Regions from separate parts of the Providencia stuartii genome, predicted to be linked through region 2. Evidence: predicted binding sites of a transcription regulator. Region 2 holds the regulator's gene; each other region holds the start of a gene.
What was found. Region 2 encodes PurR, which represses purine synthesis genes. Its sites were predicted from a motif close to CANGCAAACGTTTGCNTG; they were not measured.
Positions count from the first base shown of each region.

Region 1: the regulator PurR is predicted to act here: its motif matches at 2,582-2,599, upstream of serA (phosphoglycerate dehydrogenase).
Region 3: the regulator PurR is predicted to act here: its motif matches at 3,389-3,406, upstream of gltS (sodium/glutamate symporter).

Region 1 is NZ_CP119546.1:1,513,387-1,524,222, reverse strand. It holds gene zapA (cell division protein ZapA) at 1-185, shown strand, start outside; RNA gene ssrS (6S RNA) at 297-478, shown strand; gene P2E05_RS06525 (5-formyltetrahydrofolate cyclo-ligase) at 621-1,211, shown strand; gene serA (phosphoglycerate dehydrogenase) at 1,252-2,502, opposite strand; gene rpiA (ribose-5-phosphate isomerase RpiA) at 2,883-3,539, opposite strand; gene P2E05_RS06510 (LysR family transcriptional regulator ArgP) at 3,732-4,634, shown strand; gene P2E05_RS06505 (oxidative stress defense protein) at 4,631-5,365, opposite strand; gene argO (arginine exporter ArgO) at 5,479-6,099, opposite strand; gene mscS (small-conductance mechanosensitive channel MscS) at 6,306-7,181, opposite strand; gene P2E05_RS06490 (YacL family protein) at 7,329-7,700, opposite strand; gene P2E05_RS06485 (VOC family protein) at 7,917-8,294, shown strand; gene P2E05_RS06480 (helix-turn-helix domain-containing protein) at 8,385-8,741, opposite strand; gene P2E05_RS06475 (fimbria/pilus chaperone family protein) at 8,820-9,500, opposite strand; gene P2E05_RS06470 (fimbria/pilus outer membrane usher protein) at 9,543-10,836, opposite strand, start outside.
Region 2 is NZ_CP119546.1:2,608,311-2,619,146, forward strand. It holds gene slyA (transcriptional regulator SlyA) at 1-49, opposite strand, end outside; gene P2E05_RS11410 (DUF1289 domain-containing protein) at 593-832, opposite strand; gene gloA (lactoylglutathione lyase) at 1,003-1,410, shown strand; gene rnt (ribonuclease T) at 1,529-2,170, shown strand; gene P2E05_RS11425 (Grx4 family monothiol glutaredoxin) at 2,278-2,625, opposite strand; gene sodB (superoxide dismutase [Fe]) at 3,129-3,707, shown strand; gene P2E05_RS21930 (YnhF family membrane protein) at 3,785-3,868, opposite strand; gene purR (HTH-type transcriptional repressor PurR) at 4,150-5,175, shown strand; gene punR (DNA-binding transcriptional activator PunR) at 5,176-6,081, opposite strand; gene punC (purine nucleoside transporter PunC) at 6,205-7,425, shown strand; gene cfa (cyclopropane fatty acyl phospholipid synthase) at 7,788-8,936, shown strand; gene P2E05_RS11455 (helix-turn-helix transcriptional regulator) at 9,095-9,850, shown strand; gene P2E05_RS11460 (putative quinol monooxygenase) at 9,878-10,165, shown strand; gene P2E05_RS11465 (riboflavin synthase subunit alpha) at 10,349-10,836, opposite strand, start outside.
Region 3 is NZ_CP119546.1:284,234-295,069, forward strand. It holds gene P2E05_RS01225 (AsmA family protein) at 40-1,839, opposite strand; gene P2E05_RS01230 (uracil-xanthine permease family protein) at 1,956-3,338, opposite strand; gene gltS (sodium/glutamate symporter) at 3,574-4,788, shown strand; gene P2E05_RS01240 (NADPH-dependent FMN reductase) at 4,880-5,428, opposite strand; gene recG (ATP-dependent DNA helicase RecG) at 5,504-7,585, opposite strand; gene trmH (tRNA (guanosine(18)-2'-O)-methyltransferase TrmH) at 7,596-8,309, opposite strand; gene spoT (bifunctional GTP diphosphokinase/guanosine-3',5'-bis pyrophosphate 3'-pyrophosphohydrolase) at 8,312-10,435, opposite strand; gene rpoZ (DNA-directed RNA polymerase subunit omega) at 10,455-10,730, opposite strand; gene gmk (guanylate kinase) at 10,788-10,836, opposite strand, start outside.

The sequences.
Region 1 (10,836 bases), 1.1 Mb from region 2:
ACACAGAACAGCTTATTTTTATCGTTGCATTGAACGTGTGTCACGAATTAACACAAGAAAAGACAAAAACGCGTGATTATGCATATAATATGGAAGAGAAAATAAAAATGCTGCAACAAACCATTGAGCAAGCATTACATGATCAGGTGAAAATTACTGAGAGGCAGGTTATGCCTATCGGCTAAATTTGCTTAATAATCATACATTAGTATAAAAAAATAAACAAAAATGGGGTTGCTTTTTCAATCCAAACTCATACAATGAAGTACATAGAGTAACGATATGTACTCAAACAAATTTCTCTGAGATGCTCGTCAGTGGGTAAGTCCCCTGAGCCGATATTTCAAAAAAATAGAATGTGGTTATTGCGCTGGTGAGCACGCCTGATTCGCTCAGGAAGCCTAAAGGTTGCTAAACTGCGTTCACCTTGAACCAAGGGTTCAAGGGTTACAGCCTACAACGGCATCTTGGAGACCCTCATTTTTCTGTGACACTTCCCCCTGAGTTTACGTCTAGTACTACCATCTCGCACTCATTACGCTATACTTCCAACGCTTACTCACAAATTTATCAACCCTTTAATAATAATAGCGTTAATAGCCTCTGAGGTTGCGGATCTTATGGAAGATAAGTTATCAGTCATGCGTCAACAAATTCGCCAATCCGTTCGTCAATTACGCCGACAGTTGACTCCAGAGCAACAACAACTGGCCGCGAAAAAAATCGTACAGCAGACTTTATCTCACCCTAAAATTGCTCAAGCGCAGCACATTGCTTTGTTTCTTTCTTTCGATGGTGAGATCCATACCCAGCCCTTAATCGATGCACTCTGGCAACAGGATAAAAAAGTCTACCTACCTGTATTACACCCCTTTAGCCGTCATCATCTGCTGTTTTTAAACTATGCGCCAACGACGCAATTAATCAAAAATAGATTTAACATCGATGAGCCACCACTCGATGTCACTCAAGTGCTACCTATCAATCAGTTAGATATCATGATGATCCCATTAGTTGCCTTTGATGAACAAGGCCAACGTTTAGGCATGGGGGGTGGCTTTTATGATAGAACCTTAGCTAACTGGCAACAGAAAGGCTTTTACCCCATTGGTTTGGCACACGATTGCCAGCGCGTTCCCTTGCTCCCTGTGGCACATTGGGATATCCCGCTACCTGAAATTATTACGCCCCAAAAAATATGGCACTGGTGATCCAGTGCCATCATGTGTATTCAATCTCGTTGGTTAACGATTAATATAATAATCGTGCGCGGATCGTTCCCGGCAATTGTTTCAATTTAACCAAGATATCGTCAGCGTGGTCAGGTTGTTGAGTGATAATATCAATAACAACGTAACCTACGTTTCCTGAAGTACGTAAATACTGACCAACAACGTTAATATTATTTTCAGTAAATACTTGGTTAATGCTATTCATCATACCAGGACGGTTTTCGTGAATATGCAGTAAACGGTTAGTATCTTCTGTATGAACTGGCAGAGAAACTTCAGGGAAGTTCACCGCAGAAAGCGTCGAACCATTGTCTGAATATTTCGCTAATTTACTTGCGACTTCTAGCCCAATATTTTCTTGCGCTTCTTCCGTTGAACCACCGATATGCGGAGTCAAAATCACATTATCAAATTTGATTAGCTCACTAATGAAGGGATCATTCGGATCATTATTAGCAGCAGGCTCAGTTGGGAAGACATCGACAGCGGCACCCGATAAATGTTTACTCTCAAGGGCATCGGCTAAAGCAGGAATATCAACGACTGTTCCGCGTGAAGCGTTAATGAAAATAGCCCCTGGCTTCATCAATTCAAACTGCTCTTTTGCAAACATATTCTTGGTGCTCGCTGTTTCAGGCACATGCAAGCTGACCACATCACTCATGTTCAATAGCTCAGCCATTGAGCGCACCTGTGTCGCGTTACCGAGAGGCAGTTTATTTTCGATATCATAAAAATAAACATCCATACCAATGCCTTCAGCCAATATACCTAGCTGAGTACCGATATGACCATAACCCACAATCCCTAGACGCTTACCGCGCGCTTCAAAACAACCTTTAGCTTGTTTTTCCCAAATACCGCGGTGCGCTTTCATGTTCGCTTCAGGTATGCGACGTAACAATAACAGTAATTGACCAAGCACCATCTCAGCGACAGAACGGGTATTTGAGAACGGTGCATTAAAAACTGGGATACCGCGTTTAGCCGCAGCATCTAAATCCACTTGGTTTGTACCGATACAAAAACAACCAACAGCAACCAATTTTTCAGCTGCTGCAAAAATGTCTTCAGTCAGATGAGTACGGGAACGAATACCAACAAAACGCGCATCTTTAATTGCTTCTTTTAATTCTTCGTCCGACAACGCACTTTTGTGATATTCAATGTTGGTATAACCTGCTGCTTTTAAATTATCAACCGCGCTTTGGTGAACCCCTTCCAATAGTAAAAATTTAATTTTGTCTTTTTCCAAAGATACTTTGACCATTTACCCTACCCTATCATGCTTAAGATTTGTAACAGATGAACTGACCGTGTACCAACATAGCAAAAAACGGCACAGTATCAATACAATCGTTTGCCTAGCCCCTCTCACTAAACGCGATGAAAAAGAAGTAATATGGTAGAAAATCAGGGTGAGTAACACAAAATAAGGATTTTGCCTGCACTATAAGCATTAGTGTGAGATATATCACCAAAATAATCATAAATAAAAATTAGTGAAATTTTTTACGGGTCAGTGATACCGCTAAAATAGATAACAAAAATCCATGCCACATAAAAAATAAGCCAACCACATAATGGCTGGCTTATCTGATTGACGGCTAGGTAAGGCGATGACAATCAAATCATGATTGTCATGCTAATTTATTTAATGGTTTTAACACCGGCAGACGTTCCCATTAAAACAACATCAGCACCGCGATTTGCAAATAGGCCTACCGTTACAACGCCTGCTATCCCATTGATTTTATTTTCAAGAGCAACGGGGTCAACAATGCTAAGGTTGTGAACATCTAAAATAACATTACCATTATCTGTCACAACATTTTGACGATATTCAGGTGTTCCACCTAACTTAACAAGCTCTCTCGCAACATAGCTACGCGCCATCGGGATCACTTCAACAGGCAGTGGAAATTTGCCCAATACATCCACTTGTTTTGACTCATCAACAATACAAACAAATGTTTTAGAAATAGCTGCAACGATTTTTTCACGTGTTAAAGCCGCTCCACCACCTTTGATCATATTCATATGATGGTCAATTTCATCTGCACCATCAACATAAACATCCAGTGAGTCGACATCATTACAGTCAAGTACAGGGATACCTAATGATTTAAGCTTAGCGGTTGATGCTTCAGAACTTGATACCGCGCCTTCAATTTGGCCTTTCATGGTCGCCAGTGCATCAATAAAATGAGAAGCAGTAGAGCCTGTGCCAACCCCCACGATCGTACCCGGTTTTACGTATTCTAATGCTGCCCAACCTACTGCTTTTTTTAGTTCGTCCTGAGTCATGCCCATGCCTTCTATTATTTTTCACAAGTAAATAAAGTTTGTTGAATAAGCCTATTATATAACGGACCCTTAACAAGGTCAGCTTTGTTCGTTGTATTCTGTGATTCACACATTGTCATCAATATTACAGGAGTTCTGAAATAAAATATGGCATAGTGAGTAGTAGAATAACAACAAGGAGAATACCCCCTAATGAAGCGCCCTGATTACCGCGCGTTGCAAGCACTGGATGCTGTCATTCGTGAAAGAGGATTTGAGAGAGCGGCTCAAAAACTGTGTATTACACAATCTGCGGTTTCACAGCGGATCAAACAATTAGAAAATCTATTTGGTCAACCGCTACTCGTTCGAACAGTTCCGCCACATCCCACAGAGCAAGGGCAAAAGCTATTAGCCTTACTCCATCAGGTAGAATTACTCGAAGAGCAGTGGCTAGGTGACGAAAATGGGGGTTCAACGCCACTATTACTTTCACTTGCGGTCAACGCCGACAGTTTGGCCACATGGCTATTACCAGCCCTGAATCCTGTTTTAGGTAACACTCCCATTCGCTTAAACATTCAAGTGGAAGATGAGACGCGCACACAAGAGCGTTTGAGACGAGGTGAAGTCGTGGGTGCTATCAGTATCCAACCTCAAGCACTACCGGGCTGTTTAGTTGATAAGCTAGGTGCTCTAGATTATATCTTTGTTGCCTCTCCCGATTTTGCTAGCAAATACTTCCCTGAAGGGGTCACACGTTCATCATTGCTTAAAGCACCAGCCGTTGCATTCGACCACCTTGATGACATGCACCAAGCTTTTGTTCAGCAGAATTTTGGCTTATCACCCGGTAGTGTGCCCTGTCATATAGTGAACTCATCAGAGGCATTCGTACAATTAGCAAAACAGGGCTCTACTTGCTGTATGATCCCACATTTGCAAATTGCCGATGAATTAAAAAATGGTGAACTGATAGATTTAACACCGGGCCTATGTCAGCGCCGGATGCTCTATTGGCATCGTTTTGCGCCTGAGAGCCGCACGATGAAGAAAGTCACTGACGCCCTGCTCAAAACAGGACGTCAAATGTTAAAACAAGAAGATGAACTTTAGCGTTTTAATTCAAAAACCACATCAACTTGGTCATTAAAATCAATACTCTGCTGCTCATAGGTTTCATTCACATCTCTCTCTGGGGCAGCAGAGAGTGCCATTTTACCTCTGTAATTCATCACTGGTGCAGGATATGGTACCGCATCTGGCGCTCGATAATTTACGCTATATACAGGCCCTAATTGAACATTGAAGCCTTTCGCTAACGCATTCGCTTGTTCAATCGCATTTTTAATGGCTTTTTCACGTGCTTCATCGCGATATTGTTGAGGGTTATTAACACCGAACTGTACCGCATTAATTTCATTAAGGCCCGCTTTTAACGCGCCATCAAGAAGTGTATTTAATTGATCAAGTTTCGTCACTTTCACTTCAACAGAGCGAACTGCGGTGTAACCGACAATCGATGACTTTTGCGAATCTTTATCATATTCATATTTAGGCTGAGTGCGCACATTCGCGGCATTGATATCTTTTTTCTCGATACCATTTTGTTTTAAAAATTCAAAATACTCAGCGACACGCTTATCAACACCAGCCTTCGCTGCCGCGGCATCCTTTTCGGTCACTTCAACATTGATATTTAATGTGGCCATATCGGGTGCCGCTTTAATTACCGCATTACCTGATGTTGTAATATGTGGCCCTTCAGGAAGCGGATTAGCTTGTGCAATAGCTGGAACCGCAACACCAGCCATCATGGCCGCAAGAACTAGAGACTTTAACTTCACAGGACCTCCTAATAAATAATAATAAGAAAGTTGTAGTGACACATTATCTAGTCTACAACCCTGCCTAAACCTTAACACATCCTATGTGAAATTATTTTCGGATTAATAAGAAATTACCAATAACTTATCCCCTGTCTCGCTAATTGAAATGCGATGAACCACATGACCAGCCCAACAAAGAGATTAATGACCCGCTGTGAACGAGGTTTTTTTAATACAGGAGAAAACCAAGCTGCTAATAGTGACAAGGCAAAAAACCAACTAAAAGATGCGGTCAATGCTCCCGCGGTAAACCAAGGTCGTAGCTGGCTTTCTAGCTGCCCTCCTACACTACCTAACACCACAAATGTATCTAAATAAACATGAGGATTTAGCCATGTGACAGCAAATAGCGTTACCACCACTCGCCAACGACTAATGACCTTATTTTCTGCTTGAATAACCACATCATCGTGACTGATAGCTGTCCGAAATGCACCATAACCATACCAAACCAGAAATACGACACCAGCCCAAGTGATCAACTGCATTAACATTTCGGACTGACTCAATAACGCGCTTCCACCAAATACCCCCGCGACAATTAAAACGGTATCACTTAAAGCGCATAAAAATGCACTCATGATATGATATTGCTTGCGACTTCCCTGCTGTAAAACGAATGCATTTTGTGGCCCAAGAGGAAGGATCATTGCAGCCCCCAATAAAGCGCCTTGAATATAAATAGTAAACATGCATAAATTCCTAATAATTATTCATATTTTATACACGCAAATTCTAGCGAGAAAAAATTATTAGTGAAAATTATTAATTCTTATCGAACATTAGAAAAATTTATTTGGATAAATGAGTCAAAAACCGCAAGAAAGGAAGGAGAAAAGGTGAAAAAAATGAGCCAATCCAATGAATCAGCTCATTTCTAAATAGTCTGCTAATAATCTTATTCAGCAGAATCTTTTTTTACCGCTACTGGATTTTGTTGATGCACATGCACATCCATTTGTGGGAATGGAATACCAATATCGTGCTTATCGAGTGCACGTTTAAAATTCTCCATCAGATCCCAATAGACTGGCCACGTATCACCATTTTTAGCCCAAAAGCGGACTAAATAATTTAATGAAGAAGGCGCCATTTCATGCAGACGAATCGTCACACCCTTATCATGTAAAATACGGTCATCTGCTGCGACAATATCACCTAATACTTTTTTCACTAGGTCAATATCGGAATCATAAGCAACACCCACAATGATGTCGGTACGACGGTCAGGTTCGCGAGTTACGTTAATAATATTATCTGCAATAATTTTACCGTTCGGAATGACAATGATGCGGTCGTCCGCAGTTCTTAATGTGGTTGAGAAAATTTGCACATTTTGAACTGTCCCTTCTACCGCGCCGATTTGCACATATTCCCCCGCACGTAGTGGCCTAAAGACAACTAACAATACGCCAGCCGCAAAGTTACCCAGTGAATTTTGTAAAGCCAAACCAACCGCTAAACCTGCGGCACCCATAACCGCGATCACTGACGCTGTTTGAACACCAATTTTGCCAAGTACGGCAATGAAGGTAAACGCGATGATGGTATAACGCGCTATCGCAGATAAAAAATCACTCACAGTAGGGTCGATACCACGACCTACCATCACACGATGTAACCCACGCCCTACCCATTTCGCCACCATCAAACCAACAATAAGGATGATAATTGCGGAAACGATATTCACCGCATACTGAACTAACAGATCCTGATTAGCTGCAAACCAGTTGGTTGCGTCATTCAACGCCCCTGTAACATCATCAGTATTCATAGAGTCCTCTAAATTTAAATTAAATTACTTTGTATATGAAACAACCACATCTTCCAAACAGTTAATCCTATTCAGACGAATCATATCGCATCATTATTAAATAATAACGACAGTCTCCGAAATCAGACAATCAACCAAAATTAAAGTTTATTTCACTTTGTTTTCTAAAACAAATCGTCTGTATTCATTTAGCATGCTAATAAAGTCGTCAATACCACAAAAAGCGACACTTTCGTTATCATAATAACTCATGCCTTCTTCTAGTCCCTCGGTCTCAAAAGCTAATTGATTAGCACGGATCATCACTTCTTCATCATCCAATAATAATGTATATTCGTGACCGATCAGCTCCCACTGTTTTTCGCTTCCTTTGAGTAATGCGTAATTAGCCTCTATTTCATCCAATAAGCTTAAATCACCTTTAACTTCTTCATTAAGCCAATGGCCAATCGCTTCATGATCCATCGAAAACTTTGCCGATATCTCACCTGTTATGTCTTGAAAAAATTGGTACTCCATAATACACCTCGAAGCAGACTCTATTATTTATAATTATACCTCTAGTTAGATATTATTGTGTCCTCTTCACTGCGCATAAAAAGAAAATTATCGACAAAATCGGCAACATTGATACATCTTTGAGCATATTGATATTAGACTAAAATCACTTTGATAACAGACAGCCTATCTATTATCAAACAACAATCACCTATAAATAATGGTAGGAACTCACAGATGATTGACTATTTAGACCACCTCGTATTAACAACAACCGATCAAAATGCCTGCATTAACTTCTATACCTCAGTACTCGGAATGGAGCTCATCACCTTTGGTACACAGCGTTATGCGTTGCAATTTGGTCAGCAAAAAATCAACATTCATCAATATGGTAAAGAATTTGAGCCGAAAGCACACTTGCCCGTTCCTGGCTCTCTCGATTTATGCTTTATTAGCAAGACACCCATTGAACAGGTGATCAAACATATTGAGAAACAAGGGGTTAAAATTATTGATGGGCCAATTAAACGAACCGGAGCGATGGGGGAAATCTTATCGATTTATGTACGTGATCCAGATTTAAATCTTATCGAAATATCAAATTATATCTAATCGTGATTCGCTACCATGCCACATGCAGTGTGGCATGATAAATCATATTGAATGTTTAACATTCGACTCGTCGTTATTAGAACAATTTATCTACTCTTTAGTTTTGAGAAAATATTGTTCTATTTCATCGTATGTTCCCAGCTTATTAAAAAGTGGCTTAAATTTAGTATAAGCTGGAAGATTATCTCTTTCTATTTGATAACGTAAATAAGCAAAAAAAGAATCGAGATCACACTCAAGGATATATAATATATGCAATAACGTATCGACAGATATCGTATTAATACCTCGTTCATAACGTGAGTATTGTTGTTGTGAAATACCCAACTTATTTGCCAGTTTGGTTCCTGACATAGTATTTTCTTTTCTTAACCTTTGAATCTCTCGACCAATAATTTGAGTAAAAAAATTTTTAGGTATCGAGCTATCTAAAATTGATTCATTCATATTATCACTTCCCTACTAAAGAGCTATAAATATCATCCTTTGATACCAACACTGATTAATCTAAAACATCATTATTAATTAGTGTTTCACTTTTACATTGACATCACTTTCAAGTTTAAATCCATAACGGCTTAACGGTGCTATTGTTATATCAGTAGCATTACCTGTTATATTGACTGCTTTATTTTCACCAGGTCTAATATAAAACTGACCTATAGAATAAGTATGGTTTCCAGGAATAACATTAAAAGAGGGTGACAATCTAATAACTTGTTTACCTTCATTTTTAAATATTAATTGCTCACCTTTTTGCGTAACAGAAAGTGCATCCCAAGGCGTCAAACTCACATTCATATTTTCAGGCATTACTAACATTGCAACATCTTGGCGAATAGGCATTTTAGCTGCATTTTCCCTTTTAGCACCTACACCTTGAAATGATGCTTTTAAAATAACTTCATCAGATAATTTAACGCCATTTTTCAAAATGAAATTAATTTGTTGGCTCTCATGAGGCTCAATACGAATGATAGGAGGCGTAATCATAATATCACCGGCCAGTTTCGTTGAGCCTTCAAGATCTTCAACTTTTGTGGATAATAAAATAGGTTCACTCCCTGTATTTTTAACGTTAAACACCTTTCTATTTTCACCCGCATCCAATATCACTGTCATTGTTTCCAACTGAAAACTGGCCATAACATTTGCGCTTATCATTAATAAGCAAACTGAACCTAAAACTGTAAGTAACTTCTTCATAAATAACCTCTACATAAAACTCATATTGAATTTAGTGATAACTTATTGGCATACGGCATCAGCTTCTTCATAAAGATTTTCAGGTGAAAAATGATCTGAGACGGTATAACTCACAATACAATCATCTGAATTCACTGAACGAAGAATTAATTCATCACCAATTTGTTCATTCGTTAAAAGCGCATTTCCATTACCCATCACCGTTCCAATATACTTTCCATTTTTATTGACAAGACTTGCGCCATTAGGTGCTTCTGAACCATCTTTTAGGGTAATACTAAGTAATAGTTGTCTCATTTCCGTTGCTTTGATCTCTTTTGTGATCACACTACCTTTAGCCACCGCAACATCAAATGTGGTTGTATCAAGTCGAATATTTAATGGTAAATCTTGCGTATCAAGCTGAACGGTTGTTTTCCTATTTGTTGGTAATGCTGAAATAGCAGCAGTTCCAAAATGGTTCGTTATCGTTGTTCCACTTCCTAACGCACTAATCTTAACATTTGGCTGATTTGGAATATAAACAATGCCAAATGTATTGCTTAAAGGTAATGGTGAAGTTGCAACTAACCCATTAGAATACGCAATCGAGCCTGAAGCCGATGACATAAATGAATAAACATCATTTTCTGTCATAGAGGCATTTAGTGACAGTTGTGAATATGCATTTCTATTACTCACGCTACCATTGATACGATTAGTATCACTACTGCGACCTGCTCCTAGGGAATAATTCCATCTATCATTTGGCCGATAATGGTAATTCGCCATCAGAGTGCTACGGTCATCATAATATTGGCTTTGTAAAGTGACATTCGAGCGCTTATTTATTGGTATCGATGCATTTAAGAAATAGCGCTCCCCTTGCTCACGGCTAGATTGAAAAGAGAAATTCAACGAAATATCATAAAATTTTCGCCCATAAGCAACAGTATGACTGACCGAATCAGGTGTATTGCCATAATAATTGTTGTGGTTCAGGCTATAACTGAAACTTCCCCACGTCATATTACCCCAGCTAGCAAACAGAGAAGTCGATGACTGAAGTTCACCACTAAACCATGGCCAATCAAATCGCTCGTCTTCAATAATGGGGAGATCTTTTTGCACTGTATCATCCAACGTTGGATACTCATTACTACGATAGAGAAATGAAGTTCCTAATGATGCACCACCGCTGGAAACTGATGTATTAAAATCAATTTGGTTACCTTGCTTTTTATCATTACGGGACGCTGTCGCACTAATGCCACCACTAACCACCACGTCTGAACCGTACGACGTATTTGCTCCACCACTCATCGATTGATATTTATCTGAATAAAGCAACCCTGCT
Region 2 (10,836 bases):
TCCACATGCGTACCACACGTGATAAATCAGTTCCTATTTGTGACTCCAATGTTCCCTCCTTATATAACACTATTCTGCCTAACAAATATACAACCAATAAATTATTTTTTAAATTATATATTCACTCCCTCTCGCTATGACAACTAATTATTAAAAATAACCATGATAAATACCCATTTATGGTCATAGTCAATCATTTGATTTGTGATTTCCATCATAAATCAAATTCAATTTTCTTATATATTAAATATCATTTTATTCACTAATATGAACTCTCAATTATCTTGTTAATAAGAATAGCCTTACTCTTCTTTCAAATCTATCTATTTTAACCCTTATAGTAATTACAATTAACAATAAAAAAGACAATTCCAAATTACTTCTTAAAAAACAATTAAATATAGTTATTCTTAAAATCATGCTATTTTTAATCACCGACACTTTATTTAATAATTATTTTGAATAACTAAAATTTAATTGAAGAATATGTGTGGTTATTAACTTTTTTGAATTAATTAGAATTGAAATTAATTATATTCGAATAAAATTTACTTTTTAAAATAGTTACTCTCTATTTCAGTTTAGATATCGACTAAAACAGCTCTTGTTGCGTTGAAGGTGGCTCATCTTTTTGTGTTTTAACCGAGATTGAACGAAGGTAGCGCTGGCGACATAAACGTAGAATATTGCGTTTTTGGCTATCTGTAAATTTTAACCACTGAAAGCGTTCTTCCCTCGAACGAAAACAGCCTCGACAATAACCTTGTTCATTGGTTTGACAAATTCCACGACAAGGGCTTTGAATTTCAAAAAACTCGAGTTGCTCCGCCATATTGATATCACCTAACTAAAAACACCCATTAATGATATACTCCATGAATTAGATTATATCTACTATTTGGTTAATAAATAAACCTATTTCATTGTGTTCGATCCTATAGGTGCGTTATATTGATCGTTAAACGATTCAGTTTCACTTAGTTACTTTTAAGGGAGTTCTTTATGCGCTTACTACATACTATGTTACGTGTGACAGATATGCAGCGTTCAATAGATTTTTATACTAAGGTTTTGGGTATGCGTCTACTGCGTACCAGTGAAAACCCTGAGTATAAATATTCGTTGGCATTCGTCGGTTACAGTGACGAAAGTGAAGGTGCAGTCATTGAGCTAACCTATAACTGGGGTGTTGATAGCTACGAGATGGGAACCGCTTTTGGCCATATTGCGCTTGGTGTCGATAATGTTGCTCAAACCTGCGAAGATATTCGTCACGCGGGTGGTAACGTCACTCGAGAAGCAGGCCCAGTAAAAGGGGGCAGCACGATTATTGCTTTTGTTGAAGATCCCGATGGCTACAAAATCGAGTTGATTGAAAATAAAAGTGCCAGTAAAGGCCTAGGTAATTAATTTACCTTGATGAGTGAATCACTAGGCAGTGTGCTTCCTGCCTAGTTTTAGTTTATCTGCAAAATTTTTTTGGCTTTGGCATAATAGCCACTAACCAGAAACCTAATATAAAAACCTAATGTCTGATAAAAATAATCCCAATGCACTCGTTAACCGCTTCAGAGGATACTATCCTGTCGTCATTGATGTGGAAACGGGTGGGTTTAACGCCAAAACGGATGGCCTACTTGAAATTGCCGCCATTACTTTAAAAATGGATAAAGACGGCTGGTTATCCCCTGATGAGACCTTACATTTTCATGTAGAACCCTTTGAGGGAGCAAATTTAGAACCAACAGCTTTAGCCTTCACCGGTATTGATCCCACTAACCCATTACGTGGTGCAGTTAGTGAATACGACGCTTTGCACGCTATTTTTAAAATGGTACGCAAAGGGATGAAAGCTACCGATTGTAATCGAGCCATTATTGTTGCTCATAATGCGACATTCGATCATAGTTTTGTCATGAATGCAGCTGAACGTGCAGGCTTAAAACGTAATCCATTCCACCCATTTGCCACATTCGATACTGCGGCATTAAGTGGTCTGGTTTTCGGACAAACGATTTTAGCGAAAGCTTGTGTGACAGCGGGTATTCCATTTGATGGCAAGCAAGCTCACGGGGCCTTATATGATACGAATCGTACCGCACTGTTGTTCTGTGAATTAGTAAATAAATGGAAAAAGCTAGGTGGTTGGCCACTCGCAGAGCAAGAGTAACCCCGCCCCCCTTAAGCCCCTTAAGATACAAAAAAACCGCATTAGCTTAACCTATGGGGCTAATACGGTTTTTTAGATTTACTCGGCGTTCTTAACTAAGCAGATACTTACTCCGCACGAGTCTCATCCGCAGAGCGATACTTATCAGCAGTTTCTTTAATCAGTGACTGGAGTTCACCGCGCTGATACATTTCCATGATGATATCGCAACCGCCTACTAGCTCACCATCAACCCATAATTGTGGGAAAGTTGGCCAATTAGCGTATTTTGGTAGTTCTGCACGAATATCTGGATTTTGCAGAATATCGACATAAGCGAAACGTTCACCACAAGCAGATAAAGCTTGAACTGCCTGAGCAGAAAAACCACAGCTAGGGAGCTTAGGAGAGCCTTTCATGTACAGAAGGATTGGGTTTTCTTTAATTTGGCGCTCGATTCTTTCAATTGTCGTCATTTTTACTTCCTTAGAACATGGGTGCTGATTTGCAGTCAGTCGCCATCGTCAGCCATTTTCTCAACGATGGCGACTAAGCTAGAATATTTGACCGGAATGTTAAAACGTGATTGTTTCATACAATATGCCAGTTTTACAGGGGTATTACTATAGCACTCCAAGCTGGAAAAAGGGATTTTTTCTAGAATCCCGTTTTAAGTTACACGAACTTGCTTCAGCAAGGCAGAAAAGCGCGATCTTAAACTCTATTGATTAAGATAATTATCTCTATGATTTTAAGGTGTTTTTGTTGAAAAAATTTGGTAATATATGACGCAGAATATCCATGCCTATAACTCGGCAAGCATCTCATGCTATTATTAATCTATTAAAGAATAAGCAAGACCGCATGAACGTTCGGTTCGTGTATAACTCATAGCAAGATATACGTATTAAATTATTTGCTCACTTTTATGAGCACCACACCCATATGTGTTGTTTTAAACGCAAACAAGGAGTACGCAATGTCATTTGAACTTCCCGCTCTACCTTATGCTAAAAATGCGCTAGAACCTTATATCTCGGAAGAAACCTTAGAGTATCACTATGGTAAACACCATAATACCTATGTTGTTAATCTCAACAATTTAGTCAAAGGTACGGCTTTCGAAGGTAAATCACTGGAAGAGATCATCAAGACTTCAGATGCGGGTATTTTTAATAACGCCGCACAGGTTTGGAACCATACTTTTTACTGGCACTGCTTAGCACCAAATGCGGGTGGAGAACCAACCGGTAAAGTTGCTGAAGCCATTAATAAAGCTTTTGGTTCTTTCGCTGAATTCAAACAACAGTTCACAGATGCTGCGATTAAAAATTTCGGTGCCGGTTGGACTTGGCTGGTTCAAAAAACCGATGGCAGCTTAGCTATTGTGAATACATCAAATGCGGCAACCCCTATCTCTGGTGATGATAAACCTATCCTCACTGTCGATATTTGGGAACACGCTTATTACATTGATTACCGTAATGCGCGCCCTAAATACCTAGAGAACTTCTGGGCCTTAGTCAACTGGAAATTCGTTGAAGAAAACCTCGCTTAATCATTTTCTTTAGAGAATAGCTAAAGGGCGAGTCAATACTCGCCCTTCTTAATTTCACCTTTAATTAAACAGTAAAATTAAAAAATATGTACTGCAAAAGCAATGATCACAGCCAAAGAACCTAACGCTGCTAATAGTCCAAATTTAAAATCTGTATCCATGAGTCCCTCTCATCATAACGAACAGTTAACCAGCAAAATAACCATAACTTATACATGGTTAAATAAGTATGACATGACGATTTATAAAAACCAGTGTCTATATCACAGGTTATAACATCAATTATTTCTTTTGTTTTTGCGCTAGATCAGACAAAATCGATAACTAATCGCTAAATTATTGCCAGTTAAGGCACTATGCCTCAATATGTAGGTAATATTAGGTAATTTTTTAATAAGAATTCATAACAAGACCGATTATTGGTCAGGAGTTTTTTTTTCCCATGGCAACGATTAAAGATGTGGCGAAGCGCGCTGGCGTCTCCACCACAACCGTATCCCATGTAATAAACAAAACGCGCTTCGTAGCTGATGATACTAAAGCGGCTGTTTGGGCTGCGATAAAAGAACTCAACTATTCACCGAGTGCTGTTGCTCGTAGTTTGAAAGTTAATCATACAAAATCAATTGGCCTACTCGCGACATCAAGTGAGGCGCCTTATTTTGCTGAAGTGATTGAGTCAGTCGAGAATAGTTGCTATGAGAAAGGTTATACCCTTATTTTATGTAACTCTCATAATAACTTAGGTAAGCAACAAGCTTACTTACAAATGCTTGCGCAAAAGCGTGTTGATGGGCTACTCGTCATGTGTTCTGAATATCCCGATAAACTAATCCATATGCTGGAAGATTATCGCAATATTCCTATGGTCGTCATGGACTGGGGCACTTCCCGTGGTGATTTTACCGACAGTATCATTGATAACTCTTTTCATGGCGGTTACCTCGCAGGTCGTTATTTAATTGATCGGGGTCACCGTGACATCGGCGTGATCCCTGGCTCTTTAGAACGCAACACCGGTATTGGTCGACTGACGGGTTTTAAAAAAGCCATGGAAGAAGCGAAAGTGACTTTACGTGATGAATGGATCGTGCAAGGCGACTTTGAACCAGAATCTGGTTATAAAGCAATGATGCAGATCTTAAGTAATAAGCAAAAACCTACTGCCGTGTTCTGTGGCGGTGACATTATGGCGATGGGCGCAATTTGCGCTGCGGATGAGATGGGATTGCGTGTTCCTCAAGACATTTCTATCATTGGCTATGATAATGTGCGCAATGCGCGTTATTTTACTCCCGCGTTGACGACTATCCACCAGCCTAAAGAGCGTCTAGGCCAGATGGCATTCGCTATGCTGCTTGATCGTATTGTGAACAAGCGCGAAGATGCACAAACGATTGAAGTCCATCCTCGCCTAGTTGAGCGTCGTTCTGTCGCTGACGGACCATTTATTGACTACCGTCGTTAATTAAGGCGCTAACCATTCGGCGTTGAGTGTTTCACTATCCCCAAGATATTCAAGTAACCAACTCAACGCCGGTGATGTATTCTTTTCCACCCACGTTAGACAGCAAGGACTCGGAGGGAATGGCTGAGATAGCTGCAATTGGGCTAATTTCCCCTCATCACAAAAGGGCTTTGCTCGGTGCTCAGGTACCATGCCAACACATAAGCCATTAACAAGACATGTCATACCATTTTCCCAAAATGGCACCACTAAACGCCGCTGATTATCTAATGCCCATGTATCTCTTTTCGGCAAGTTACGTGAGGTATCTTCAAGGCATAAACTTGGGTATTCGCGCATTTGATCGTCTGTCAATTTTCCTTTTAGCTGCGCCAGAGGGTGGTTTGGACTGGCCACACAACGCCATGACATAAACCCCATATCACGAAAACTATAACGCTCTCCGATGGGTGAAGCACGCGTCGCACCAATCGCAACATCAACACGCCCATCGGCGAGTGCATCCCATACGCCGTTAAACACTTCAGGATGAATATATAATTCGATATCAGGAAAATGACGATAGAAATCTAAGATCAGTTGCTCTGTTCGCTGAGGTTTGACAATACAATCTACCGCGATACTAAACTGCCCTCGCCAACCATTTGCTGCCTGTTGACATTGGTGACGCGTTTGTATCATTTTTTTGATAACGGAGCGACTTTGCTTGATGAAAATCTCCCCTGCCTCAGTTAAGGCAACATCGCGGTGACGACGTTCAAAGATAGGTACAGCAAGCCATTCCTCTACTTGCTTAACCGTATAGCTAATTGCTGAAGGAACACGATGCAGTTCTTCCGCAGCGCCACTAAAACTTCCCGTTCTTGCAACGGCATCAATAACTTCTAGAGCATGAGCTGACCACATAATGATACCTTTCAAAAATTTTGATAGCAGATTCCAAATATTACCGTTTCACAATGTAAAAATACAACCTATAAAATAGAGTCTCTGTTAACAATTATGTAAATTCTGGATAAGTAAGCTTCCATGACAAATTCTGCGACAAAAAACTCCCCAGGCTTTATGCTTTACCTTGCTGGTTTGAGTATGCTTGGTTTTTTAGCCATCGATATGTACCTGCCTGCATTTGGTTCAATGCAAACGGCATTAAACACTTCTGAAGGTGCGATTAGTGCTTCTTTGAGCATTTTCTTAGCTGGTTTTGCCTTTGCACAACTTTTGTGGGGGCCATTATCTGACAAACTGGGACGCAAACCGATATTGATCGCAGGTTTATCGTTATTCATTGTGAGCTGTTTAGGCATTTTATGGGTAACGGATGCGACTCAACTCCTTATTTTGCGTTTTTTACAGGCGGTTGGCGTCTGTAGTGCGGCTGTGCTCTGGCAAGCTCTGGTCATTGACCGCTATGATGCTGCGAGCACTCAAAAAGTCTTTGCTTCGATTATGCCTTTAGTGGCTCTTTCTCCGGCTTTAGCACCGTTATTAGGTGCATGGGTTCTTGAACATTATGATTGGGAAATTATTTTTATTGTCTTAATGGCTGTTGGTATTTTATTGTTAATTCCAACCCTGTTATTGAAAAAGAATCCTTCAAAAGACATGACGGTGGATTCCCATGACCAAGAATCTATTTCGTTTTTAAAACTACTGGGTTCACGTATCTATAGTGGTAACGTGTTAGTCTACGCTTCATGTAGTGCGGGTTTTTTTGCTTGGTTAACAGGTTCACCATTTATTTTAAGAAATATGGGTTTTAACCCTGCTGATATTGGTTTGAGCTACATCCCACAAACGCTAGCATTTATTATTGGTGGCTATGGCTGCCGTTTTCTATTAATCAAAATTCGTGCTGAAGTATTATTTCCATTACTGTTGGTCGGTTATGCGGTGAGCATGTCGATACTCTTTTTGATGGCGATATACACAACACCGAGCCTCACCATGATCTTAATTCCATTCTGTTTTATGGCAGCAATGAATGGGGCGTCTTATCCAATCGCGGTGTCAAAAGCACTCAATACCTATCCACAGGCTAGCGGTAAAGCCGCTGCATTACAAAATGCTTTGCAACTTGGTTTATGTTTTTTAGCCAGTTTATTGGTTTCAGCGTTACCTTTCGATCCTTTATTATCGACAACCGGTGTCATGGCGGTGACCATCATACCGATGGTTATTGGTTATTTTATGCAATATACAAAAGATTGCACCAAACAGACTAATGAAAGAACAAGTTATCAGAATTAACAACCTGTTAACTCATCAGCCACTGCTTTGTCGTGGCTGATTTCCTCAAAAAACCCTCTTCCGACCATCTTTCTATGATTATCCACACCTTATCTGATACTCTAATTCAGTGTTATCGTTTAAAATTCTCCTTTTTTACCAAAAGTGACATTTTTCGCCATTGTTAAATAAAATTATCACTTCTATACTCGGATAATACTTAGTCCGAAGTGATTTTTGAGTTAATACGATATTCATGGTTTAAACTCAGGGCGCGACGGTATAAATGCGTTCCTGTCTTTGTGAAGCAATTCTTCGCAATCCTACACCTTCAGCAAGCTGAAATTCTATCTCAAAAACCTTCATCTCAAGTTGGAGAGCATATGAGCACTTGTGTAGATGAAACCAAAACTAAAGTTTCTAATTGGCAAAGAATCGCAGAATCTTTATTAAATCAAGCTGGAATTGAAATAAACGGCTCTAGACCGTTCGACATCCAAATACATAATACTGATTTTTATAAAAGGGTTCTGCAAAAAGGTTCTCTCGGTCTAGGCGAGAGTTACATGGACGGTTGGTGGGACTGTGAACGCTTGGATATCTTTTTTTATAAAGTTTTAAAAGCCAAGCTTGATACAAAGCTGCCAAATAACCTCACAGATATCATGAAAATCGCCATGGCGCGCCTACGAAACTTGCAAACAGAGAAACGCTCTTGGATTGTTGGGGAAGAACATTATGATTTGGGAAATGATCTTTTTACCCTAATGCTAGATCCTTATATGCAATATTCTTGTGGCTATTGGAATCATGCAACGACACTTGAGCAAGCACAAGAAAATAAATTAGATTTAATCTGTCGCAAATTGCAAATTGAGCCGGGTATGCGTCTGTTAGATATTGGATGTGGATGGGGTGGCCTAAGTGCTTATGCTGCACGCCATTATGGCGCATCTGTTACCGGTGTTACCATTTCTAAAGAACAACAAAAATTGGCTCAAGAACGTTGCGCTGGCCTAGATGTTAATATTATTTTGCAAGACTATCGCGAACTAAATGATAAATTCGATCGTATCGTTTCTGTCGGTATGTTCGAACATGTTGGACCTAAAAATTATGCAACCTATTTTGATGTAGCACGCCGCAATATTAAAGACGATGGCTTATTTTTGTTACATACCATTGGCTCTAATAAAAATAAGGTAAATGTCGACTCATGGATCGGTAAATATATATTCCCCAATGGCGTACTTCCTTCCATTCAAAATATAGGTCAATCCAGTGAAGGAAAATTTGTCATGGAAGATTGGCATAATTTTGGTGCTGATTATGACAAAACGCTCATGGCTTGGTATGAGCGCTTTTTAAATAGCTGGCCTGAATTAAGCGAGAATTATACGCCTCGCTTTAAACGTATGTTTAGCTATTATTTAAATTCCTGTGCTGGTGCTTTTCGAGCCAGAGATATTCAGCTATGGCAAATTCTCTGGAGCCCCAATGGGGTCAGCGGCGGAATGAGAGTACCACGTTAATTAACCAAGCGAGTATTCTTTAAAACCGTCGTTAAGGCTCTATTATTGAGAAAAAATCTCTTGATAGAGCCTTAATTTCGTCGTGAGTATTAATTTATTAGTCTTTCGACTAAAAAACGTTATTATATGTTATCTTAATAACTCTTTACGTATAGACTATGCTCAAACAGTATTATCCACCAGCTGAATTGAATGGTTTTATTAGCTCCATCTTAATTTTTAAAAAATTTACTAAACCCATTAAAATTTTTCCTGGTACTGGCGCTGAGATTTGGATTTCCACCAAAGAGTTACATTTATCAACAGCACACCAACAACAAGTTAGCCAATATCAACTTGTCATTCCCCGAGTCGAGACATTTACAGCAAAACCGAATCAAGGAAAATTAATTATATTACGTGTGCGTCATGATGCGGTGCGTTTTTTACTGCCTCAACGTACCTTAGCTTATACGGATAATCCCACCTCGCTTGAGAGCATATGGTCAGAACCTTGGTATCAAAACTTAATCAATGCTTCTTTTAAAGAGCTATTAGAATGTTTTACTGTGACTAAGGCCTCAAAACAGCATCAATTAGTCGATGATATATTGGCTATTCTCTATCGCCATCCAAACAAAAAGATTAACGATATTGCCGATGAAATGGGATATAGTGCACGTTTTATCCAAAAAGAATTTGTCAAAGAATATGGGATCACGCCTAAAAGATATCAGATAAATTGCCGTTTAGAACAATTACTTAAAAGCATGCTTCACGAGCAAGATACCTATCGTTGGCTGGAAACAGGCTATTATGATCAGTCTCACTTTTACCGTGATTTTAAGCGTTATTTTACCATGACCCCGTCCGCCTTCTTAAAGTCCAGCTATTCGTTTTTTTACAATACAAAAGCCAAGTACCCTTTAAGATAGTTCTCAATACACATTAAGGAGAACGGAATGAGTATTGTTGTATATGCACAAATCACAACGGAAAATAAGGATGGGTATTTAACCAAGGATATTATCAAAAATTTAGCTAAATTAAGTCGACGTGAACAAGGGTGTATCAAATACGACCTCTTCACTAAAGATGATGGCTACATTGTTTTTGAAGAATGGGAAAGTGCTGATGCTCTTGAGATGCATAAAAAATCAGCGCATTTTAAACTGTTGGTTGAAGCTATTGAACGTGATAATGCAAGCATCTCGATTAATTTTAGTGAAAATTATCAATGCAAAGATTAATTAAGTAAGTTAATGGCAAGGGCTGCAAAGCGCCCCCTCACCGTTAACTTTTCAAACAAATAGGTTTTCACGCTAATGCATAACACCTTTAATTTGTTTGAATTTTTTAATGCTATAACCGCCGTTGATCTTACGGTGTTATAGCATTTTAAGTAAGCCTCACTGCCTACCCCGCTCGGGTATTTAACTATCGCTCTCTTGTGTAAGCGCTTCTTGGGCTTTCTTTTCTTGTTCTTTCTGCGCTAAAACCCTTTCCACTGTATCTACAATGGCTTGCGTTTGTGGGTCTATTTCTATATTCACTTTGTCCCCTAAGCGTTTTTTACCTAATGTCGTTCTTGCTAGGGTTTCAGGAATTAAATGAACACAAAAACGATTATTGATAACATCGCCTACCGTTAGGCTTATACCATCAATCGCAACAAACCCTTTGTGCAAAATATATTTCATCAGCGATTTGTCATAAATAGACAGCCAAATTTGATGGTTATCTTCTGAGGTGAAAATTTTGCTAATTTCCGCGGTCGTCACAATGTGTCCTGATACCACATGACCACCTATTTCATCACCATATTTCGCGGCTCTTTCGATATTAACGACATCGCCAACTTTCAATTCGCCAAGATTGGTCAGCCTTAATGTTTCCTTGATGAGATCAAAACTAACATACT
Region 3 (10,836 bases), 2.1 Mb from region 2:
AAAGGCAGGCCAAGCGTGATCGCTGGCCTGCCTTGTTATTTATTGAGTAATCAGCGCGGGAATTTGCTCATTTGTTGGCAAAATATTCGTGGGAATAGCGTCGGGAGCCGTAGCAGGAGCGGGCTGAGGCTCCATCGGTGAGGCCTCATTTTCAACTGATGAGGTGACGACGCCTTTCACAACGGTTCGATACATCTGTTTCCCTTGTAATGGTATTGCCACTAATTCACCATTTAAGCTGCTAGCTAATGATGGTGCTAACAAGTCACCTTGCAATGAGGCATCAAAATCACCCACGATTTGAGATGGGAAGCCTTGCCAACCCCATTGATTTAAAGCGGAAAGCTCAATATTAGTCCCTGAGGCTCGGAGTAAAAAGGGGATTTTTTTAGGGGATTGCTTGACTAATAACCCTAACTTCACCAGCCCTTTGTCTGTGCTTGTAGTGAATGAAGCCGCAGCAGAACTTTGACCACTTTGGCGTAAGTCCATATAAGGCCGACGTATCATAACTTGATTGATGGTTCCACTATCGGCATTAAAGGTGGCCTTGCCACTCCAAATCCCCCATTGTTTTTGTTTAATAAGGCTGACGTCTTCTATTTTGCCGCTCAGTGCCGTGAATTCGAATGGGAAACTAGGGGCAATATTCATCAATAAAGACTGCGATAAGGTAAATTGTTTGATCGTTAAGCCGGATAACCAATCAGGTGAGGGTTGGCTGAAGAAATGTAGCCAATTTTCAGGCAAGGTATATAAAATACCGGCTAATTTGCCGTCATTGAGTGTCAGCGTTTTATTATTACGTTGCCATACACCATTAAGGCTAAATACCCCTTTGTAATAATAACCTGAAAGTTTCTCGATATTGAGGTTATCGCCTTGAAGGTTGAGATTGCCAATCAGCGTATCAAGTTGTTGATCATTAATAACGAGTTGATTAATGCTGAAATTAATATGACTTTCTGGGCTACTCCAACTACTTCTGACCCAGTCAAGGTGGTCGATTTCAGTATTGAGCCCTGAAATTGCCCAATCTTTTCCTTGGATATCCACATTAGTGAGAGCGACATTTTTCAAGGACACTGTACGGTGACTATTGAGAGCCTGATTTAATGAAGCAAAGGGAATATTATTTTGCCAACCAACTTTGTCCATGACTAAAGAATCAACTGTGATGGTGCTGTCCGTTAACACCTTTCCTGAGCCTTTAATATAACCATTATTGAGGTAGCCACTGGCTTGAGTAAATTCAGTAAGATTTTTTTCGAGCTTACCGGTGACTGCAACCGTTTTTAATGGTAACTCATTAATATTCAATTCTTTTGTGGTAAATCGAAAGTCTCCGTAGCCGAAAGGATGGTTAGTCGTGGGGTGCCATGGTGTAATGCCACCCGTAAAGCCAAATACGTTGAACTTATTATTTGCTTGATTTAGTTGAATACGGCTATTTTCAAATTGCAGGATATTGGCATTTAAAGGTATTGGCGTGGCAGTCTCTACAGAGGAGATATCTAAATTCCCTTCGGTGATGACTAATCGACGAATGGCGGTGCCACTCAATAAATTACGCCAGTTTATATCAACAATCATTTGCTTAGCATCCAAAGTCATATCTTTATGACGTGACACAATGTTGACGTCTTGAAAGATAAATTCTCCAGCATTGGCAAACTCATGCCCCATGATACCCACTTTAATATCATAATCAGTGAATTTACTTAACAACTGACTGGCATAGGATGCACCCCAGCGTGTTTGCAGCCCAGCGTAAGTAAATATAACCACTAATAACAACAGTAGTAAAAGGGTCGTGATGAGCTTAGTTAACCACCTCATGGTTTATCTGCCTCTCCATATATTGGATTGTTTGGATGAAAGCGCTGCCGGGTAAATGACTAAGATAGAATACAGAATAACCGCCAGTGTATTCAACTCTGGCGGTAAATGATAGGTTACTTTTCGTGAGGGAAAATTAAATTCAGAATAATTGCAGTTAAACCGCCTGCCGCGATACCGGATGAAAATAAAGTTTTCAGCCAGTCCGGCGCAAACTGTAAAATCAACGGCTGCTGCGAAACCCCCATTCCGACGGCAAGGGATAATGCAATAATCATGATCGCTCGACGATTAAGTGGTTCACGGGAGACAATACGTACGCCAGATGCCGCGATGGTTCCGAACATCACAATTGTTGCTCCGCCAAGTACAGGCTCAGGGATCTGTTGTACAAAACCGGCAACAGCTGGGAATAACCCTAATAAAACAAGCATTAACGCTACGATATAGCCGACATAACGGCTGGCGACGCCAGTAAGCTGTATCACCCCATTATTTTGACCAAAACAGGAGTTAGGGAAAGTATTGAAGACGGCAGATACCATCGAGTTCAAACCATTCGCTAAGACGCCACCCTTAATTCGCTTCATATAGATTGGACCACGTACCGGCTGTTCTGAAACATCGGATGTTGCCGTAATATCACCAATCGTCTCTAAAGAGGTCACCATAAATATTAGCATCAGCGGAATTAACAGATTCCAATCAAACGACAACCCATAATAAAACGGCTCAGGTATCGTTATCATGGATTGTTCCGCGTTTGTCTCTTGAGCTGTAGGTAACATATCTAACCACCAAGCAGCAATATAACCAATTGCCATGGCGATAACTAAAGAGGCAACACGCAAGTAAGGATTTTTTTGACGGTTAAGTAAAATGATAACAGCCAACACAATACCCGCTAGCAATAAATAATCAGGGGAACCGAAAGTATTATCAGAAATTGCGGTATGACCACCACCAATAGATGTTAATCCGACTTGAATGAGTGATAAACCAATTATCATGACAACAACACCCGAAACGAGAGGAGTAATTACCCGTCGTGCTAAATGTAGGAAGCGAGAGAGTACCACCTCAGTGAGCGCTGCAACCAGTAGTGTGCCAAAAAGTGCCGCCATCATCGAAGGAATATCAGCACCACCTTGTTTAAGTGCAACCCCTCCCATAATCAAAGGTGCAACAAAGTTAAAGCTTGTACCTTGTATTGAGAGTAACCCCGACCCCACAGGACCCCATGCTCGGATCTGTATTAAAGAGGCAATACCAGAAGCAAATAGAGACATGCTAATAATACGCTGAGTGTCATGCGCTGGAAGCCCCAATGATTGGCAAATGAGCATTGCCGGGGTGATCACTGCAACAAACATCGCTAAAAGATGCTGTCCAGCTGCAAATAATGCTTGGGGGAGAGGAGGTCGGTCTTCTAATCGGTAAATGAGTTCACTTTTAGGTGCGACGTCAACAGCCTGTTTTTGAGATACTTCGGTGGTCATTTTGGTCTTTCTCTGCCAACAAAAAAAGCATTGTAAAGCGACTAATTTAAAAAGCAATCGTTTGCGCGAAAAATATTTCTTCATTGTTAGATAAGGAATGTCACATTTTTATATGTTTTAACTTGTGTTTATCGCCAATTTTTTTTCTAATTCAGTTACCTGCTTTTGGCGTTTTAAGGAAGAAATTAACGTCTTACTAGTTTTAAATAATATTAACAACAGACGAGGTACATAAATGTATCATCTCGATGTCTACGGTACGCTTGTGGCAGCTACCCTTGTGCTATTGCTCGGACGTAAACTTGTAAAAACAGTTCCTTTCCTAGAGAAATATACTATCCCTGAGCCTGTTGCAGGCGGGTTGCTGGTCGCTTTTAGCTTATTAGTGATCAAGCAAGTATTCGATTGGAGCTTATCTTTCGATTTATCATTACAAGAACCGATGATGTTAGCCTTCTTCGCGACAATCGGTTTAAACGCAAACTTAGCCAGCTTGAAGGCTGGTGGTAAGGCACTCTTTATTTTCATCTTTGTGGTTGTAGGCTTACTGCTAGTACAAAATACGGTTGGTATTGCCTTAGCGGAATTACTTGGTCTTGATCCTCTTATGGGGCTGCTTGCTGGTTCGATTACCTTATCAGGTGGTCACGGTACCGGAGCTGCATGGGGTAAGATCTTCACTGAAAATTACGGTTTCCAAAGTGCAACTGAAGTTGCGATGGCATGTGCAACATTTGGTTTGGTACTCGGTGGATTAATCGGCGGTCCAGTTGCACGTTTCCTGATCCGCAATATTCCTACGCCAGGTACTGGGGATGATGATAAAGATGTCCCTACTGCTTTTGAAAAACCGCAATCAGGCCGTATGATTACTTCGATGGTACTGATCGAAACGATTGCTATGATCGCGATCTGTTTAATGGCAGGTAGCTATATTGCAGAGTTATTAGCGGGCACAGCGTTTGCTCTACCTAAATTCGTTTGTGTGCTATTTGTGGGCGTTATTTTAAGCAACAGCTTATCTATTGCGGGTTTTTATCGTGTATTCGACCGTGCGGTTTCTGTTGTCGGTAACGTGAGCCTTTCCCTATTCCTTGCGATGGCACTGATGAGCCTGAAACTTTGGGAACTGGCATCTCTAGCAATCCCAATGTTAGTGATCTTGGCTGTTCAAGCTTGTGTGATGGCAGGCTATGCCATTTTCGTGACCTTCCGTGTGATGGGTAAGAACTATGACGCAGCGATATTGGCGGCAGGTCACTGTGGTTTTGGTCTAGGTGCAACACCGACAGCAATCGCTAACATGCAGGCAGTAACGGATAGATTTGGTCCATCTCATCTTGCATTCTTAGTTGTTCCAATGGTTGGTGCATTCTTTATTGATATCGTCAATGCGATTGTGATCAAACTGTATTTAATGTTACCGGTATTTCCTTCAATAACGGGATAACAGATAAAAATAGATAAAGGTAAATAGCAGGTATTGCCGTGAATTTATTCACGGCAATTTTCGTTTATAGGGCACATAATAAATAATGAAATTAGCGCGATGTGTGTAACAGGCTCATCTGATGTAGCGCTGAAACAAGCTCATTTTCATAATGGTCAAGTGTTTCAGGGTAAGAGGTATCACTGTTGGAAGGTGAGAAATTAACCTCAGATAGCTTAATTTCTAAATGAGATTCTGTGGTACGCATATGAATACCTTGCAAAACTTGTTGCAACTGCTCCGCAGCTCTTCCACCACCTCGATTGGCATAACTGACCATTAAGGCAGGTTTGTTGTTCCACTCTTTATACAAATGGTCTATCGCATTTTTTAGTGCGGCTGGATAGCCCCAGTTATATTGTGGAAAAACGAAAATATAAGCATCGGCTTCAGCGATTTTTTTGCTCCAAGCAATGGTATGTGCTTGGGTATATATTCCTTCGGCGGGGAGATAGGGCTCATCATCCATTGGTAAATGCCAATCTCTGAGATCAAGGATTTCAGTTGGATAATTTTTCGCAGCGACATCCTTGACCCAGTGCGCTATCTGAGGTCCTATTCGTGCTTGTCGAACACTACCAATTAAGATTTGTATCTTCATGTTCCACTATCCCTTGTTGTTATGGCTTTTAATTTTTACAAAACGTATTAAGGTCTTTATAGTGCTACGATTGCATTAAGCTTGGCTGTATTGCTCGCGTTCAGGTAGCCACCTTTCAATAATCAATTTGGCATTTTCAGGATAGTTCTGCTGAATATGGCGCGCGATACGTTGTACTTCAGGCAACATATGCTGATCTCGCAGTAAATCAGCGACCTTAAATTCAGCATTGCCGGTTTGGCGTGTTCCTAATAATTCCCCCGGCCCCCTGATTTCCAAATCTTTTTGAGCAATGACGAAACCATCGTTACTGTCGCGTAATACTTGTAAACGTTGTTTGGCGACATGGGTTAACGGTGTTTTATAAAGCAGTACACAGTGAGAGGCGATAGCACCTCGACCTACTCGGCCTCGTAATTGGTGCAATTGAGCTAGCCCTAGTCGTTCTGGATTATCAATAATCATTAAACTTGCATTAGGAACATCAACACCCACTTCGATAACGGTAGTTGCAACCAGTAGCTGAATCTCATTATTTTTAAATGCCGTCATCACACTCTGTTTTTCGGCGGGTTTCATTCTTCCATGCACGAGAGCTACTTTTAATTCGGGCAATGCTAATGATAACTCTTCGCTCGTCGCTTGTGCTGCTTGCGCTTCTAAAACATCAGAATCATCAATTAAAGTGCAGACCCAATAGGCTTGGCGGCCCTCATCAATACAGGCTTGCCTGACACGTTCAATAATATCTTTACGCCGAGTATCGGGAATGGCCACTGTCGTAACAGGTGTTCGCCCAGGAGGCAGCTCATCAATGATAGAGGTATCCATATCAGCATAAGCGGTCATTGCCAAAGTTCTGGGGATCGGTGTGGCAGTCATAATTAATTGGTGGGGGTGAAACCCTTGTTGTTCACCTTTTTCACGTAAAGCGAGGCGTTGATGCACACCAAACCGATGTTGCTCATCAATGATAACCAAACCAAGAGTTTTAAAGGAGACATGCTCTTGAAACAGGGCGTGAGTCCCAATGACCATGCTCACCTCACCATTTGCAATGGCATCTTGCTGCTGCTGGCGCGCTTTACCTTTTTGCTTGCCAGCAAGCCAACCCACATTGATCCCGAGAGGTTCAAACCATAATTTAAAATTATTAGCATGTTGCTCAGCCAAAATCTCGGTTGGTGCCATCAAAGCCACTTGTTGACCATTTTCAATCGCAGATAAAGCCGCTAATGCGGCAACGAGTGTTTTTCCTGAGCCAACATCCCCTTGAATTAAACGCATCATCGGTGCATCTTTGACAAGGTCTTGTTCTATTTCGGTAACCACGCGATTTTGAGCGTTGGTTGGGGAAAAAGGTAACTGGGCTAAAAATTGTTTTTTGAGTTTGCCGTCCAGTGTCATAGGCTGAGCATAAAGGCGTTGATTGCCTGCACGGATCGCCAACATACTTAAATGATGTGCTAAAAGCTCTTCGAGTATTAAACGTTTTTGAGCGGGATGCTGACCTTTTTCTAGCTCACTTAAGGCAACGTTAGGTGGTGGAGTATGTAATAAGCGAATTGCCTCAGGAAGGCTGATTAAACCACGGCTAAGTTCTTCAGGTAATAGTTCTTTGATCTGCCCGTTATCTAATAGCGCTAACGCTTGCTCAATTAATTTCCTCAGTGTTGCCTGCCTTACCCCTTCTGTTGTGGGATAAACGGGGGTGAGGTTCTCTTGGAGAGAAATATTGGTCGTATCTTGAGAGACTTTATATTCAGGGTGAATGATTTCTGGACCAGTATTGCCACGACGCACCTCGCCATAAGCAATAACATGGCGACCTTCTGCAAGGCTATTTTTCATTGCTGCCGAAAAATTGAAAAATCGTAGAGTTAAGTTGCCTGTTCCGTCGGTGATAAGACTAGTCATCATGCGCTTACGGCCAAAGACGACCTTAGTTTGTAATACTTCCCCTAAAATAGTTGCGGTTGTACCTGGCAATAGGTCACGAATTTGGTAAAGACGCGTGTGATCTTCATAACGAAGAGGGAGGTGTAATAATAAATCTTGAACAGTATTTAGCCCTATCTTACTTAGTTTTTCAGATTGGCTAGCCCCAACGCCATGTAGCGTGGTCAATGAAATCGTATCAAGTAGGCCACTGTTCATTGTTTCTCCCTTAACCTAGCTGCTGTTTTTTCATTTTTTCACTTAGCTGCATTTGTGCCCACCAAGACGCATCGGCTTCTATCTCTCCTCGTTCATTGATATAAGGCCGTGGTAAGCCTTTACGCTTGGCAACCTCTGCAAGAACGGGATAGCCGCCATCAAATAGCCACTCTTGCTGCTCTTGCTCTGAAAGTTGGCTTATTTCGCGGGAATACATACCAGCAAGTTGCCTTTGGCGCTGTGCTTCATAGAGAATCAGTGCCGAGGCGACAGAGACATTCAGGGATTGAACCATACCAACCATTGGAATAATAATGTGTTGATCGGCTAATTTCAGTGCTGTTGAAGAGATCCCTTTTTTTTCTTGCCCCATCATAATACAGGTCGGGCGAGTATAATCAATTTCACGGAAATCGACGGCTTGTTCAGATAAGTTCGTTACAAGAACTTGCATGTTCTGTGATTTTATCTGTGAAATAGCCTCTTCAGTGGATTGATGTGAAATGACTTTGACCCAGCTATTGCTTCCTGCGGCAGAAGAAACGGAAAGTTTAACTTTTTGGTCTGGCCAAATAGCATGAATTTGATGGATGCCAACGGCATCTGCGCTGCGTACGATGGCAGATACGTTATGGGGTTTATGAATTTCTTCGAGGCAAATGGTGAGGTCTGGCTGCCGCATCGCCATCATTTGGCAAATGCGGCGATAGCGGCGTTCATTCATAGTTAATTACGGTTCCGGCTAACTCGTAATACATCAGGCATGATCCGAATTTTGCGCATAACATTTGCTAACTGAACCCGGTTTTTGGTTGTTAGGCGGATAAAGGCACAATAAACACGGCCATCTTTTTCTTCGGTATTCATACTCTGAATGCTTGAGTTAGCATCATTGATAGCAGCTGTTAAATTAGCAAGCGCCCCTTGATGGTTAATCATATCGACTTTGATTTCGGCGATGAAATCAGTATCGGTATCATTATCCCATTCTACAGCCATAAATTTATCGGGCTCTTTCTGGTAGCCACGAATGTTTCGACAAGATTCGTGGTGTATCACGAGTCCTTTACCTGGACTGATATGAGCGATAATAGGGTCGCCAGGGATAGGGCGACAGCATTTCGCAAAGGTGATGAGAACACCATCTGCCCCTTTTATGGACAGCTTATTGCGTGTTGTGATGACGGGCTCATCCTCTTCCTCTGGGGAAACTTGTGGATTGCTTTGTAAATTACGCGCAACCACAACACTCATTGCATTTCCTAAACCTATTTCGGCCAGTAAGTCGTCGATAGAGTTGAGCTTCATGCGGGCTAATTCAAGATCAATATTGGCTTGGGGGACATCCGTTAATTTATGACCTGCGCCAAGAGCGTGGTTTAATAAGCGGCGACCTAAGTTGATTGAATCTTCACGCTTGAGATTTTTCAGTAACTGACGGATTTTAGCGCGTGCTTTTGAACTGACGACAAAATTGAGCCAAGCGGCATTTGGTCTAGCGCCTGGCGCGGTAATAATTTCGACAGTTTGCCCACTGGTGAGGGCTTGAGATAATGGATAAGGCTGACGATCAACCCTAGCTCCAACGCAAGCATGGCCAATATCCGTATGCACGGCATAGGCGAAATCGACAGGTGTCGCGCCCGTTGGCAGTTCAACAATGCGGCCTTCTGGTGTAAAGACATAAATCTCATCGGGGAATAGATCAGATTTAACGCTCTCGATAAATTCAAAAGAGCTACCTGCACTTTGCTGTAGCTCAAGTAAACTTTGCATCCAACGTTGAGCACGTACTTGAGCGGTTGTGCCTTGCTCGCCTTGTTCTTTATAAGCCCAATGTGCAGCAACCCCCATTTCAGCCATTTGATCCATATCTTCTGTACGGATTTGTACTTCGACAGGAACACCGTGTGGGCCAATTAATGAGGTGTGTAGCGATTGATAGCCGTTAGCTTTTGGGATAGCGATATAATCTTTGATACGGCCTGGGCGCGGCTTGTACAAATTATGCATTTGTCCCAATACGCGATAGCAGGTATCGACATCTTTGACTATCACCCTAAAAGCATAAATATCCATAATTGAATGGAAGCGCTGCTCTTTAAGGTGCATTTTGCGATAGATAGAATAAAGATGTTTTTCGCGGCCACTGACTCGGCAAGGTATATCCGCTTCGGTTAGGCGACCATCGATTTCAGAGAGGATTTTTTGGATCATCTCTTTACGGTTGCCGCGAGCTGCTTTAACGACTTCTTTGATAACGCGATAACGGTTTGGATATAAGGCTTCAAACCCAAGCTCTTCTAGCTCAGTTTTGATGTGATGAATACCTAATCTATGAGCAAGAGGGCTATAGATTTCCAATGTTTCTCTTGCAATACGTCGACGCTTATCAGGCCTTAATGAGCCTAGCGTGCGCATATTATGAGTGCGGTCTGCCAGTTTTATCAAAATGACGCGAATGTCTTTGACCATCGCCATGATCATTTTGCGAAAGTTTTCTGCTTGAGCTTCTTTTTTGTCTCGAAAGTTTAGTTTATCGAGTTTAGATACACCTTCAACGAGACCCGCAACAGTTGTGCCAAATAGCTCTTCTATATCCTGAAATGTCGCTGGAGTATCTTCAATGACATCATGAAGTAGCGCTGCCATCAATGTTTCATGATCCAAGCGCATTTGAGCCAGAATACAGGCCACAGCAACTGGGTGAGTTATATATGGCTCACCACTTGAGCGGGTTTGTCCTTCGTGGGCATCCCGGGCGACAACATAGGCTTTTTTCAGTAATTCAACCTGTTCCGGAGGAAGGTACTTCTGAATTACTTGATTTAGGCTCTCAAACAGATACAAGGCAGACCCACCTTAGTGATTAGCGACGACCTTCAGCTATAGCAGAAACTGCTTGCATTTCAGCCGCTTCTTGTTCCTGCTGCTCTTGACGCTCACGTACATCCAGTATGTGACCGTTGATTAAACCTTCTTCTACTTCACGGAGTGCGATAACAGTATATTTATCGTTTTCTTCAGGAACTAGAGGGTCTTTACCGCCAGTTTGTAACTGACGCGCTCTGCGAGCCGCGACCAGTACGAGGTCAAAGCGGTTACCAATTTTTTCTACTGCGTCTTGAACAGTTACGCGTGCCATAAATGTGCTACTCCAAAAGAAATAAAAAAATGACCTGATATGATACTGAAACTATTCTCAGTCTGCCAGTAATTTGCTGATTAAAGCACCATGTCGTTGAATTTGA